Regions from separate parts of the Actinomadura sp. genome, predicted to be linked through region 1. Evidence: riboswitches for the same ligand, from Rfam matches in the RefSeq annotation. Region 1 holds a riboswitch; each other region holds the start of a gene.
The links. A riboswitch is a leader RNA that binds a small molecule or an ion and turns the genes downstream of it on or off. The one in region 1 is predicted to bind cyclic di-AMP.
Positions count from the first base shown of each region.

Region 1 (3,377 bases):
CGATGCCCGCGAAGCGCTTGCCCAGCGTCCGGCCCCAGAGGGCCAGCTGGACCGCTTCGTAGAGCAGCATGCACCCGGCCACGGCCGGCGGGGCGACGACGTCCACCGCATGCCCGGAGAACAGTTCGCGGACGACGAGGACGACGGGCACGCCGACGATGAGCGTGTCGACGACGCGCGCCAGCAGGCGCTGGCCCGGTTCGGCGAGGTCAGCCGCCATCGCGGCCCTACTCCGCGTACTCGGTGTACTCGGTGTACTCGTCGTACGTGCCGCGCTCGTCGATGACGAGCGTGTCGGCGAAGCGGTCGTGCAGGGCCTGGTGCAGGGGCTGGTCCCAGATCGCCCACAGGTAGGCCATCAGGCCGCCCACCCAGACCAGTGCCATCCCGTAGGCGGCGTACTCCCACACCATCACCGCCAGGACGAGGAAGAAGAAGACACCGATCTGGTAGCCGATGTGGACGATCCCCGCCCGCCACACGGCCTGCGTGGTGGTCATCGGCCGCCCCACAGGACGCGCCTGCACGATGCCCAGCCCCATGACGCGTTTGCCCAGCGTCCGCCCCCACATGGAGAGCTGGACGGCCTCGTAGAGGAACGGCAGCACCGACATGACGCAGAACAGCGTGAAGATGATGGGCCAGTTCCAGATGCCGCCCTCGTCCTGGTCGCTGCCGCTCTTGTCGCCGAGCCCGAAGGCGGCGACCGTCACGGGCAGGATGAGCGCGAAACCGAAGACCGCGACGAGGGCGTTGTCGAGGAGCCGGGCGCCGGCCCGCCGGAGGATCGGGGCGAGCTGCGGTTCGTCGCCATGGGAGCCGCCGTACTCGCCGTAGGACGCCTCGTAGGTCTGCCCCCAGCCCTGTTGAGGCTCCTGCCACTGCTGCTGGGGCGAGGGCTGCTGCCACTGCTGTTGTGACGGCTGCCGGGGCTGCTGCCACTGGGGACCCTGGTACGGGGGCGGGGGGCCGTAGGAACCCTGCCCCTGCGGCGCTCGGTAACGCCGACCACGGTTGGGGGAATCGCTCATTGGGTCAGTCCTCCAGGCGAAGCAACATCCGGGTGTTGCCCAACGTATTCGGCTTGACCCGGTCGAGGTCCAAGAACTCCGCGACGCCTTCGTCGTAAGAGCGGAGAAGCTCCTCGTACACCTCTGGCGCCACCGGAGTCCCGAGGATCGGCTGGAAGCCGTGGCGGCCGAAGAACTCCACCTCGAAGGTAAGGCAGAACACCCTCCGCACGCCGAGTTCCCGCGCGGTGTCGAGCAGCCGGGCGACGATGCGGTGCCCGATGCCGCGTCCGCCGTACCCCTTGTCCACGGCGACGGAGCGGACCTCGGCGAGGTCCTCCCACATCACGTGGAGGGCGCCGCAGCCCACGACGCGACCCGGCTCCCCCTGCCGGACCTCCTCGGCGACCCAGAACTCCTGGACGTCCTCGTACAGCTTCACCGTCGACTTCTTCAGCAGGCGTCGCCCCGACCCGGCGTACAGATCGACCAGCCTGCGGATCTCCTGAACGTCGGCGGTGCGGGCACGCCGGATCACGACCTCCACAAACAGGCGAGATTATCGAACACCTGGTCTTATCGAACGCACGCGTAGGCAGACGTGCCGCGGCCGCCTTCCAAGAAGAACTAGATAGAAACAACTAGGCACGGCTATCGGCGTTCGAAAAGTGACGCGCACCACAGCTCCCCGTTACTGAACGTGCTCGGCGCAACACGCGCCTCGCCGCACGACCTGCGATTTCACCTGTTCTGGTTGGCATCCCTTGCGCGTTCCGTTAGTGTCCATCGCTGACGTCGGCCACCCGCAGAACGGAGGCCGCACCGCCGAGTCCCGCGGGTCGCAACCAGCGCCCCGGGGAGCCGGGGACCCACTTTCGGAGCGTTCGGGGATGCGTCCCCCGGACCGGCGCCGTCAGGGGTGAATCCGCAACGCCGCGGCACTGCCCGCGCATGCTCGCGGACGGGCTGCTCCGGCCCCAACCCGTCAGCTAACCCGGTAGGCGGACGAGGAGAGGAGAATTCGTGCAGCAATCGCGGCCTGCATCTCTTTCACGTTTTCGCGGCCGCGCGGTCACCGTCGCCGGCGCGCTCATCGCCCTGACGGCCGCACCGCACGTCATCGCCCCGCAATCCACCGCCGTCGCGCACGCCGACCCGAAGCCGTCCACCAAGGAGCTCCGGTCCCAGGCGTTCAAGCTCGCCGACCAGCTGGAGCAGCTGACCGAGCAGTACAACGGCCTGAAGGTGAAGCTGGCGCAGTCGCAGCGCGCCGCCAAGGTCGCCGCCGAGAACGCCGAGCGGCAGGAGAAGGCGCTCCAGGCCATCCGCCAGAAGGTCGGCGCGCTGGCCGCGACCAGCTACATGCAGGGCGGCTCCGATCCCACGGTCTCCTTCGTCGCCTCCCAGGACCCGCAGGCCGTCCTCGACCAGGCCGCCACCCTCCACTACTTCGCCAAGCAGGACAGCACCAAGGTCCTCGGGCTCATGCAGGCCATGCAGGCCGCCCAGCGCGCCCGCAAGTCCGCCGAGGCGCGCGCCAAGCAGGTCAAGGACCTGCGCACCAAGCTGGAGTCGCAGCGCAAGAAGGTCACCGCGGCCTACGAGAAGGTGCGCGGCACGATCGTCAAGCGCGACCCGACCCAGCTCGCCAAGCTGCCCGTCATCGGCACCGGCAAGGCCGCGCAGGCGCTGCGGTACGCCATGACCAAGCTCGGCCGCCCGTACGTCTGGGGCGCCGCCGGCCCGAACAGCTTCGACTGCTCCGGCCTGACGATGTGGGCCTACAGGCAGGTGGGCATCAACCTGCCGCACTACACCGGCAGCCAGTGGAACGCGGGAACCCACGTGTCGCGCAGCCAGCTGCAGCCGGGCGACCTCGTGTTCTTCTACTCCGACCTGCACCACATGGGGATGTACGTCGGTGACGGCAAGATGATCCACGCGCCCCAGACGGGTGACGTCGTGAAGATCGTGCCTCTGGCCGGTCGTCCCTTCGCCGGCGCCGTCCGGGTCGCCTAGCGGCCCTTGCCCCGGAACGGCCTTGCCCGGTCACCCGTGCACATGGTGAAGAGACCCATCGGCGTGGGCTTCGAACACCGTCCGCGGCGACGCCTCCTGCAGGGACCTACCTGCCAGGGCGCCGGCGCCGCCGCTGCGGGGTCGGACGGGATTCGACCGTGTTCGCCGCCTGGATCTCTCGGTGACGCTCGCCCGTCCCCTGGCGAGCGTCGGGGTGGAGCCGGCTAGATGAGCTGCCTCCGGGCCGCCCACACCACGGCCTCGATAGGGGTGTTGACCTCCAGCCGGTCGCAGATCGTCCGCAACCGGCGCCGCAGGGTCCGTGCGCTCAGCTCCAGCTTGCGCGCC
Region 1 covers NZ_JBIQHY010000119.1:13,911-17,287, reverse strand. Annotated here, with positions in the region: gene ACIWVC_RS28695 (RDD family protein) at 1-220, opposite strand, end outside; gene ACIWVC_RS28690 (RDD family protein) at 228-1,031, opposite strand; gene ACIWVC_RS28685 (amino-acid N-acetyltransferase) at 1,036-1,557, opposite strand; cyclic di-AMP (ydaO/yuaA leader) riboswitch at 1,850-2,030, shown strand; gene ACIWVC_RS28680 (NlpC/P60 family protein) at 2,034-3,029, shown strand; gene ACIWVC_RS28675 (LuxR C-terminal-related transcriptional regulator) at 3,254-3,377, opposite strand, start outside.

Region 2 (3,377 bases), on a different contig from region 1:
CACGGATCCGGGCGCCGCGCTCAGCGGGCTCTTCGACGAGTACACCAGGGTGCTGGAGACCGGGACGCCGATGGAGCGCCCCTCGTTCATGTACTCCACCGCCCAGGGGGGCCTGTCCAGGTCGTCCCGGATGAGCGTGCGATGCGTCCGGGTGCCGACCGGGGTGTGCGTCACGTGGCGGTACCACTTCGCCGAGGACCGGGTGGCGCGGCGGCTGGAGCGGGTGGAGCGGCTGGCGCTGATCGGGTTCGGCGAGTGGGACCTGGCCACCGGCGAGGCGGACTGGACGCCGCAGATGCGCGCCAACTACGGCCTCGGCCCCGACGACGTGCCGCCGATGCCGCACGACCTGCCGAAGGCCGTGGCGGACGACGACCTCCCGCTGGTGGAGGAGGCCGTCCAGACGATGTTCTCCCGCCGCGAGCCGGTGGAGGCCGAGCACCGGGTGATCGGGCCGGACGGGACGCCGCGGCATCTGTGGCTGTTCGCCGAGCCGGTGCTGGGCGACTCCGGGCTGCCGATCTCGATCAATGTCGTCTCGCAGGACATCACCCGGCGGCGCGGCGTGGAGCGGGCGCTCGCCGAGACCCGCCGGCAGATGCTGAAGCAGCAGGCGCGGACGGCGCAGGAGCGGAAGGTGGCGGTGACGCTGCGCCGCGCGATCCTGCCGGACGAGGACGAGGTGGAGCAGCTGCCGGGCCTCGGCATGGCGGTCCGGAGCCTGGCGGCGGAGAGCACCGCCCGCATCGGCGGGGACTGGTTCGCGACCCGGGCGCTGCCGGACGGCCGGGGGCTGTTCGCCATCGGGGACGCGGCCGGGCACGGGCTCCCGGCGGCGGCGGCGATGGCGCGGACCCGGAACGGGCTGCTCGGCCTCGCCTGCACGGGCGAGCCGGCGGGACGGCTGGTGGACTGGCTGAACGAGCTGGTCGGCACCATGGACCCGCCCGCCACGGGCACGGCGATCGTCGCGCACTTCGACCCGTCCCGCCGGGTGCTGGCGTGGACGTGCGCGGGCCATCCGCCGCCGATCCTGGTGCGGGAGGGCCGGGCGGCGCCGCTGGAGGTGGTCCGCGACCCGATGCTCGGCGCGATGCCCTGGCAGTACACGACGATCACCACCCGCCTGCACCCGGGGGACCTGCTGTTCCTCTACACCGACGGCCTGGTGGAGCGCAGGGACGCGGACCTGGACGAGCGCATCGGCCGCCTCACCGAGATCCTGCAGGACTCCTCGCTGCGCCCGGACCTGGCCCTGGACGAGGTGCTGGCGCGGATGGAGTTCGACCGGGCGGCGGACGACACCACCCTGTTCGCCCTGCTCGTCGAGTGACCGACCCCACGCGCCCGCCCGCGAGGGGCGCCCGTGTGAGGTACGACTCATAGTGACCGGCGGCGAGGGCCGGCGCGCGGCGGTCCGCCGGGCGCCGGCCCTCGCCCGGTGAGCGTTCTTTACCCTTTGCTCATCGGCCGGTAAGTCCCATGGGCAAAGGGCTGAGGGCCGGTCGGGGAAAGATCGGGAACACCCCGGGGCCGGACGCTGTTGGTGAATCCTTGGAAGGGCATTGAGCGGGCATAACCGAGGTTTGTGCCTGGTTTGCTTTTCTTGAGAAGGTTGCTACCTTCTATCCGAATCCCGCAGCGCGCCCCATGCGTTGCCGCCGGCCGCGCCCAGTGCGGCCGATGATCGCGGAGCGGCACCCGCACGCGATGCGCGCCAGACGATGCGCGCCCCCCTCACCGAGACCAGTCGCTGAGGCAAATCCGAATAGTCAGCACCGCGTCCGCGGTGCGAGGCCGAGTCCGTCCCGGTCGCCACGACCGGACGGAGCCGGGGACCCAACGTTCCAGGGGTGAATCGGCGCGTCCAGAGCCGCGCCGTAGGGCTGCTTCCATGCCCGAATCCGTCAGCTAACCCGGTAGGCGCCATGGAAGACAAGGAGATTCCCTGCATGTCCGGTCGTTTCGATCGACTTTCGCTCAACCGCTTCTCGTCCGAGGACAAGGCCGTCGGCGCCGCCGTCGGGGCCGTCCTCGCCGGCGCCGTCGGGCTCGCCGTGCTGAACCCCCTCGCCGGTGGCAGCGCCGCGGCCGACGCGCCCGCCCAGGCCGCCGCCGCGAAGGGCGCCGCCGCCTCGCAGACGTCCGCGAAGACGAGCGCGGCCGAGGCCCGCGAGGCCGGCTACAAGGTGCCGCCGCGCGACGTGAAGCCGTCCGAGGTCATCAAGCTGGCCCAGAAGCAGGTCGGCATCAGCGAGGGCAAGGGCGGTCAGACCAAGTTCCACAAGTGGTACGTCTCGACCCCGCACGCCAAGGCCACCGCCAAGCGCGACGGCGGCTTCTCGGTCAAGGCCTACAACGGCGCCCAGTGGTGCGACATGTTCGTTTCCTGGCTCGGCGCCCAGACCGGCGTGAAGAACATGGGCTGGGACGCCTACACCGTCCAGCACGCCAGCTGGTTCAAGAAGACCGACCGCTGGGGCCACAAGCCCAAGCCGGGCGCCGTCGTGTTCTTCGACTGGCAGAACGGCTCCAAGGGCGGCATCGGTGACATCGACCACGTCGGCCTCGTCGTGAAGGACAACGGCGGCGGCAAGGTCAAGACCATCGAGGGCAACAGCAACAACGAGGTGGAGAAGAAGATCCGCGACAAGTCGCAGATCGTGGGCTACGGCTACCCCGACTACGCCTCCTGACCCTCCCCGCACCCGAAGGCGCCCGGCTCCCCGGCCGGGTGCCTTCGGGCTTTCCGGGCGGTCTGCCCCCATGTCTCCGGTGAAGTCGGGTAATGCGAAGCGTTGACAGCCTTTGATCCCTCTTGGACCTCACTGAGGCTTTCCAGGAAAGGAATCCCTGGCGGACGCGCGTCCGGCCGGCGCCCCGCGGCGCCCGGCTCGGTCCCCGGCGGAACGGGAGGGATGCCCATGCGGCTGCGCCCGGATGTCAGCGTGGTCGTGATCGCCTACAACGACGCCCGGCGGCTTCCCCGGGCGGTCGCCTCGTCGCTGGCGCAGTCGCTCGGCGGCGTGGAGACCGTGATCGTGGACGACGCCAGCACCGACGGCACGGGGGAGGTCGCCGACCGGCTCGCCGCCGCGCATCCGGGACGGGTCCGGGCCGTGCACCTGCCGGCCAACTCCGGCGGCTGCGGCCGTCCCCGCAACACCGGGATCGAGGCGTCGGCCGGGCGCTACCTGATGTTCCTCGACAGCGACGACCTGCTGGACCGGCACGCCTGCCTCAACCTGCTCGCCGCCGCCGAGAGCACCGGCGCCGACCTGGTCTCGGGGCTGTGCGACCGGATCTTCCTGGACGTCCCCGAGGGCGCGAAGGGGCGCATCCGCCCCTGGTATCCGTGGCTCTACCGGAACAGCGCC
Region 2 covers NZ_JBIQHY010000149.1:1,797-5,173, forward strand. Annotated here, with positions in the region: gene ACIWVC_RS31275 (SpoIIE family protein phosphatase) at 1-1,333, shown strand, start outside; cyclic di-AMP (ydaO/yuaA leader) riboswitch at 1,804-1,941, shown strand; gene ACIWVC_RS31280 (CHAP domain-containing protein) at 1,953-2,696, shown strand; gene ACIWVC_RS31285 (CDP-glycerol glycerophosphotransferase family protein) at 2,925-3,377, shown strand, end outside.
Region 2: it holds a riboswitch for cyclic di-AMP, as region 1 does, so the genes downstream of both, ACIWVC_RS31280 (CHAP domain-containing protein) here and ACIWVC_RS28680 (NlpC/P60 family protein) in region 1, are expected to answer to the same signal.

Region 3 (3,377 bases), on a different contig from region 1:
GCCGTCGCTCAGGTAGATCCCCATGTGGTGCAGGTTGCTGCCGAAGTACACGAGGTCGCCAGAGCGCAGCTGGCTGCGCGGCACCTTCGTGCCGAGCTGGTAGAGGTCGCCGGTGTAGTGGGGCAGGCCGGGCTTGCCGACCTGGGCGTAGGCCCACACGACGAGGCCGGAGCAGTCGAAGCTGTTCGGGCCGGCGGCCGCCCACACGTAGGGGGAGCCGATCTTGCTGTAGGCCTTGCGGGCCATCTTGGCGGGCAGGCCCGAGCCCTTGATGCTGGCGGTGAGGCCGGTGCGCGGGTCGCGGGCGTGCGTGGTGGAGAGCTTGTCGAGGCGCTTCATCACCTCAGTGACCTTGGCCTTGGCCTGCGCGCGCGCCTTCTTGGCGTCCTCCCACGCCTTCTTGACCTGCGCGGTCTTGGCCTCCGCGGTGCGCTGGGCGGCGTCGGCCCGCTGGATCTGCTTCTGCAGGGCCTTGACGGCGGCGGCCTGGTTCTGGGTGAGGTAGGCGCGCTCGGTCAGCCCCTCGGCGGAGCCGTCGGAGCCGAAGATCGCGTCGGGGGCGCCGGCCATGTAGGTGGCGGCGGCCATCCGCCCGAGCTGCTCGCGGGCCGGGCCGGCCTGGGCGCGCAGCACCTGCGCGTTCTTGGTGGCATCCTGCTCGGCCTTCTGCGCCGCCTTCAGGTCCACCCGGGCCTTGTTGTACTTCTCGGTGAGGATCTCGGCCTCTTCGTTCAGCGCCTTGAGGCTCTTGCGCAGGCCCTTCTCCGTCGTCGGCGTCGGGCTGGGCGCGGTCGCGGCGGCGGCCAGGCGGAGCGGCGGCGCGGCGTGGGCGGCGACGGGGGCGGTGGCGCCGAGGCCGGTCAGGAGCAGGGCGGCGGTGGCGGCGGGCGCGAAGCGCCGCCGCCGGCGGGGGTCCGGTGCCAAGCCGGTGTTCTCCTCTCCTCACGCGCCTACCGGGTTAGCTGACGGGTTCGGGCCAGGAGTCGCCCTACGGCGCACCGCCCTGCGGCGCGTCGATTCACCCCGAGGGTTGGGTCCCCGGTTCTCCCGGCGGGCGGGAGATTCGGCGTGCCGGTCGCAGCCCCGGGGGGTGGGGCTCCGGACGACCGGATCTCGGGCAGATTACAAAGGATGAGCAAAGTTGGCGAATCGGGGCGCGTGTGACCGCGTGTGAAGGGTGGGAGGACGCGGCCGGGATGGGCCGGGCACCGCGGCGCGTAGAATGGAGTGCTGCCGCTTTTCTGCGGCGACTCTCCTGAAACCTCACGCAAGGTAACCCGCATGCCCATCTCCACCCGCGACGACCTCCGGAACGTAGCGATCGTCGCCCACGTCGACCACGGGAAGACGACGCTGGTCGACGCAATGCTCTGGCAGTCCGGGGCCTTCCGCGAGAACCAGGACGTCGACGACCGGGTCATGGACTCCAACGACCTGGAGCGCGAGAAGGGGATCACGATCCTCGCGAAGAACACCGCCGTCCGGCACAACGGGCTGACGATCAACATCATCGACACCCCGGGCCACGCCGACTTCGGCGGCGAGGTCGAGCGCGGGCTGTCCATGGTGGACGGCGTCGTCCTGCTGGTGGACGCCAGCGAGGGGCCGCTCCCGCAGACCCGGTTCGTGCTGCGCAAGGCGCTCGCCGCGCGGCTCCCGGTGATCCTCGTCGTGAACAAGACCGACCGTCCCGACGCCCGCATCGACGAGGTCGTGGACGAGACGTACGAGCTGTTCATGGACCTCGACGCCGACGAGGACCAGATCGACTTCCCGATCGTGTACGCGTCCGGCCGGGCCGGGCGGGCGTCGCTCGACAAGCCCGCCGACGGGGAGATGCCCGCCAGCGCCGACCTGGAGCCGCTGTTCCAGGTCATCACCGAGACGATCCCGGCGCCGTCCTACGACCCGGACGCGCCGCTGCAGGCGCACGTGACGAACCTGGACGCCTCCAGCTACCTCGGCCGGATCGCGCTGTGCCGCGTCCACGCCGGGACGATCAAGAAGGGCCAGCAGGTCGCCTGGTGCCGGCACGACGGCAGCATCGAGCGCGTGAAGATCACCGAGCTGCTGATGACGGACGCGCTCACCCGCAAGCCCGCCGACGACGCGGGGCCGGGCGACATCATCGCGATCGCCGGCATCCCGGAGATCATGATCGGCGACACCATCGCCGACCCCGACGACCCGCGCCCGCTGCCGCTGATCACCGTGGACGAGCCCGCGATCTCCATGACGATCGGCACCAACACCGGGCCGATGGCCGGCCGCGAGAAGGGCACCAAGGTCACCGCCCGCATGGTCAAGGACCGCCTCGACCGCGAGCTGGTCGGCAACGTGTCGATCAGGGTGCTGCCGACCGAGCGCCCGGACGCGTGGGAGGTGCAGGGCCGCGGCGAGCTGGCCCTCGCGATCCTCGTCGAGAACATGCGCCGCGAGGGCTACGAGCTGACCGTCGGCAAGCCGCAGGTCGTCGCGAAGACCATCGACGGCCGGAAGCACGAGCCGGTCGAGCGGCTCACCGTCGACATCCCCGAGGAGCACCTCGGCGCCGTCACGCAGCTCATGGCCGTCCGCAAGGGCCGCATGGAGCACATGACGAACCACGGCACCGGCTGGGTCCGGATGGAGTTCCTCGTCCCGGCGCGCGGCCTGATCGGGTTCCGCACCGAGTTCATGACCGAGACGCGCGGCACCGGCATGGCGCACCACGTCTTCGAGGGCTACGAGCCCTGGTTCGGCGAGCTGCGCACCCGCCCGTCCGGGTCGCTGGTCGCCGACCGCGCGGGCGCCGCCACCGCCTACGCGATCACGAACCTGCAGGAGCGCGGCACGTTCTTCGTCGGGCCGGGCACCGAGGTGTACGAGGGCATGATCGTCGGGGAGAACTCCCGCGCCGACGACATGGACGTCAACATCACCAAGGAGAAGAAGCTCACGAACATGCGGTCGTCCACCGGCGACGAGCTGGAGCGGCTCACCCCGCCGCGGATCCTGTCGCTGGAGGAGGCGCTGGAGTTCTGCCGCGAGGACGAGTGCGTCGAGGTGACGCCCGCGAACGTCCGCATCCGCAAGGTCGTGCTGGACGCCAAGGAGCGCGAGCGCATGCGCGCCCGCACCAAGCGCGCCGGCTGACCCGCCGGCGAGCGGCCTTAGCGTGAAGGAGGCGGCCCCGAGGTTCCGAGAACCGCGGGGCCGCCTCCTTGCATGCGGGTCACTTCAGCTGGACGGTCCCCGTCACGTCGGCGGCCAGGCGGAGCTGGTCGCCGTCGCGGAGAGGCGCCTCCACGCCGCGGGGGAGCCGCTCGCCGTTGACGAACGTCCCGTTGGTGGAGCCCTCGTCCCGCACCCAGGCCGTGCCGGACGGGTCGAGCCAG
Region 3 covers NZ_JBIQHY010000067.1:15,044-18,420, reverse strand. Annotated here, with positions in the region: gene ACIWVC_RS21650 (NlpC/P60 family protein) at 1-924, opposite strand, end outside; cyclic di-AMP (ydaO/yuaA leader) riboswitch at 932-1,079, opposite strand; gene typA (translational GTPase TypA) at 1,282-3,135, shown strand; partial or broken gene ACIWVC_RS21640 (FHA domain-containing protein) at 3,215-3,377, opposite strand, start outside.
Region 3: it holds a riboswitch for cyclic di-AMP, as region 1 does, so the genes downstream of both, ACIWVC_RS21650 (NlpC/P60 family protein) here and ACIWVC_RS28680 (NlpC/P60 family protein) in region 1, are expected to answer to the same signal.

Region 4 (3,377 bases), on a different contig from region 1:
AGCTCGTGGGTGAGGACGACGTCGCGGCCGAGGCCGTTGAGGCGGCCGAAGGTGCCGGGGGAGACGATGACGCGGTCCTCGCCCCGGCCGGCGCCCGCCGCCGGCACGACGGTCGCGAGCGCGGCGATCTCGTCGAGGCTCTGGCCGGGGCCCGCGAGCGCCGACGCGAGGGCCGTGTCCGCGGGGACGAGGGCGACGACCCGCTGCGCCCACCCGCGGCCGACGACGCTCGTGACGACGGGCACGGCGGCGTCCAGGCGCTCGGCGATGCCTTCGAGGCCGCCCGCGTCGCCTATGACGAGGCCGGCGCGGCCCTTCACCACGCTCAGGGGGCCGCCGTCCCAGATGCAGGCGTCGTCGGTGAGCCCGTGGGACGCTCCGTCCCCGACGACCGTCCAGGAGCCCGAGCGCGGCGCCAGGGCGAGGTAGCGGGTGCGGGCCGCGTAGCCCCTGTCGTAGCCGCGCAGCCTGTAGCGCATCTCCGTGCGGACGACGGCGCCCCTCCCGTCCGCCGCCTGGGTGGCGACGACGCGCTCCTGCCAGCCCTCCAGGGGAAGCCTGCGGAGGTTGTCGAACATGCGGGACTGGACGTCCTGGAACGCCCGGGGCGCACTGCCGACCGTGGCGAGGAAGGCGGCGCGGTCGCCGTCCCGCACGGCTCGCGCGCGGTTGGCGAAGAGGGGGGCGGCGGCCTCGGGCGCGAACGCCCCGGCCGCGCCGGACGGATCGCCGCGGGAGGCGCGGTCCCGCGGCGGCGCGCCGCCGCCCGGCCGGGCGCCGAGGAGGCCGGCGCCGCCCGCCAGCAGCGCGGCGGCGCCGCCCGCGCCGAGGGCGAGGACCCTGCGCCGCGACAGGGAGCCCCCGCGCTCCGGACCGTCCTCCATGGCCGCGATCCTATGCAGCCCGCGCCGCCCGGAGCGCCGTCATGACCGGTAGTCGGGGTATCCGTAGCCGACGACGTCGTCGGCCGAGCGCTTCTTGATCTTGACGGCGTTGCCGGTGTTGCCTTCGACGGCCTCGATGGTGTCGCCGTCGATCTTCTTGACCACGATGCCGACGTGCCGGATGTCCTTGACGGCCTTGCCGCCGCTCCACGCGTAGAAGACGATCGCGCCGGGCCGCGGCTCGGTGCCCCAGCGGCCGTGCTGCCGGAACCAGCGGGCGTGGGCGACCGTCCAGGCGTCGATGCCGATCTGGTCGGTGAAGCCGAGCTGCTCGCCGACCCAGGAGACGAACATGTCGCACCACTGCGCGTCGCTGTAGCCGCTGATGGAGCCGCCGTCGCGGGCGACGGTCTCCTTGGCGCGGGCGGTGCCCATGTACCACTTCTGGAACTTGGTCTCGCCGCCGCCGTCCTCGGTGACGCCCACCTGCGACTTGGCGATCTCGATGGCCTCCTCGGCGGTGGGCCGCGCGTCCCCGGACTTCCCGGGGGCGGCCGCCTTCGGCTTCTTCACCGGCCCGCCCCGCGGGCGCTGGCCGTCCGGGCTCTTCCCGGGCTTCCCGGGGGCCTTCTCCGCCGTCCGGGCCGATCTGTCCTTGGACGCGCCCTTGGACGAGCCGCCGGCGGCCTTCTTCGCCGTGGTGACGCCGGCCGCCGCGGCGGCCGCCGGCGCGGAGGCGAACGGCAGGACGGACGCCTGCGCGGTGGCCGCGGCGGTGCCGAGCACGGCGGCGCCGACGAGCACGCCGCCGGTCGTCCGCCAGGTGACGGACAGGGTGGAGGGCTTGCGGTGCTTGCCCGCTGTCTTCTTGCGATGTGCGCCTGGCACGGGGGGACATCTCCTCGACTTCCATGCCGCCTACCGGGTTAGCTGACGGGTTCGGGCGTGGAAGCCGCCCTACGGCCGCCCATGGCGGGCATGCCGATTCACCCCGAAAAAGGACACGATGGGTCCCCGGCTCCGCGTCCGGGCGCGCGTGTGCGCGCGGCGGACCGCGGACTCGGCGGTGGCGTGCCGGAGGGCACGCCGGTTCGGATGGGGGCTCCGCGGGACGGGGGCGTCCGCGGAGTGCAGTGTGCTCGGGCGTGGCCGCGCGTCGGGCGGCCACGCCCAGGCAACGCTGCGGAACTCACTCCTTCGTTCTTCCAGACGCCTACCGGGTTAGCTGACGGGTTCGGGCGTGGAAGTGGCCCTACGGCGGGCTCTACCGGAACGGGGCCGGGAGAGACGCACCGATTCACCCCGGGTGCCGGAATGCCCGTCCGGGAGGTCTCCCGGACTCCGGCGGTGTGGGTCCCCGGTTCCGCGTTGACGCGGACTCGGCGCTGCCGCTGCGTTCCTGGGGGCGAGATGGGGCCCGGCGCGGGACCTGTCTCCCGCGTGCGAACGAGCGGCTCCTGATGTTGTGCGCGGACGCCGGCCGTTGCCGGGGCGTCCTGGGGGCCTGACCCGCGAGGACCGCCGTGGCTGCGCTCTCAGCGCCATGCACGCCGTGAGCGTGCGCACGGTGGCCGGGCCGGCCGCGGTCCGGGGGCGGACCGCCGCGGCACCGTCCGGTGCCGCTGGACGGCACGTGGATCGTGTCGCCCGGGGAGGGAGGACGGCGCGTGGCTCGCGCCGCCGGTACGCGGCGGCTGGATGCGCCGCGTGGGACCGAGGCGCCTGGTGGGCGCCGCGGGGCCACGGCGTCTGGAGGGCGCCGGGGTGGTGACAAGGTACCAAAGCCCCAACAGAAGGCAAACCCCCCCAAAATCAACAACGGACCAGGTCAGACCTGGTCCGTCGTCGGGGAGAGCTCCGTCACACCCGCGAGGGGCGTGCGGGGCGGGGCGTCAGGGGCGCCCGGCGCCGTAGTAGTTGCTCAGGTAGTAGCCCGAGGTGATGCTGACCACCTCGACGGTCTTGCCGGTGCGCGGGGCGTGGATCATCTTGCCGCCGCCCACGTACATGCCGACGTGGCCGAGGCCGCTGAAGAAGACCAGGTCGCCGGGCTGCAGGTCGCTCTTCGCCACCCGCTTGGTCGCGGCGTACTGCGAGTTGGTCGTGCGGGTGATGTTGACCCCCGCGGCCGCCCACGCCTTCATCGTGAGGCCGGAGCAGTCGTAGGAGTTCGGGCCCTCGGCGCCGTACTGGTACGGCTTGCCGAGCTGCGCGTAGGCGAAGTCGAGCGCCTTGCGGGCCGGGCCGCTGGCCGGGCCGTTGTAGGTGCCGCCGGTGCCGCCCGAGGACCCGCCGGAGGAGGTGCCGCCGCCGAGGCTGCGCAGCAGCTTCTTCTGCTTGGCGACCTCCTTGTCGAGCTTGTTCTTCTTCGCCTGCAGCTCCTTGGTCTTGGCCTTGACCTCGTCGAGGGCGGTCTTGGCCTGCGACTCCTCGCGGCGGAGCCGCTGGGCGGTCGCGAGGAACTGGGTGAGCTGGGAGCTGCGCTCGTGCGAC
Region 4 covers NZ_JBIQHY010000006.1:100,053-103,429, reverse strand. Annotated here, with positions in the region: gene ACIWVC_RS04345 (hypothetical protein) at 1-884, opposite strand, end outside; gene ACIWVC_RS04340 (CHAP domain-containing protein) at 924-1,772, opposite strand; cyclic di-AMP (ydaO/yuaA leader) riboswitch at 1,784-1,927, opposite strand; cyclic di-AMP (ydaO/yuaA leader) riboswitch at 2,080-2,279, opposite strand; gene ACIWVC_RS04335 (NlpC/P60 family protein) at 2,777-3,377, opposite strand, start outside.
Region 4: it holds a riboswitch for cyclic di-AMP, as region 1 does, so the genes downstream of both, ACIWVC_RS04340 (CHAP domain-containing protein) here and ACIWVC_RS28680 (NlpC/P60 family protein) in region 1, are expected to answer to the same signal.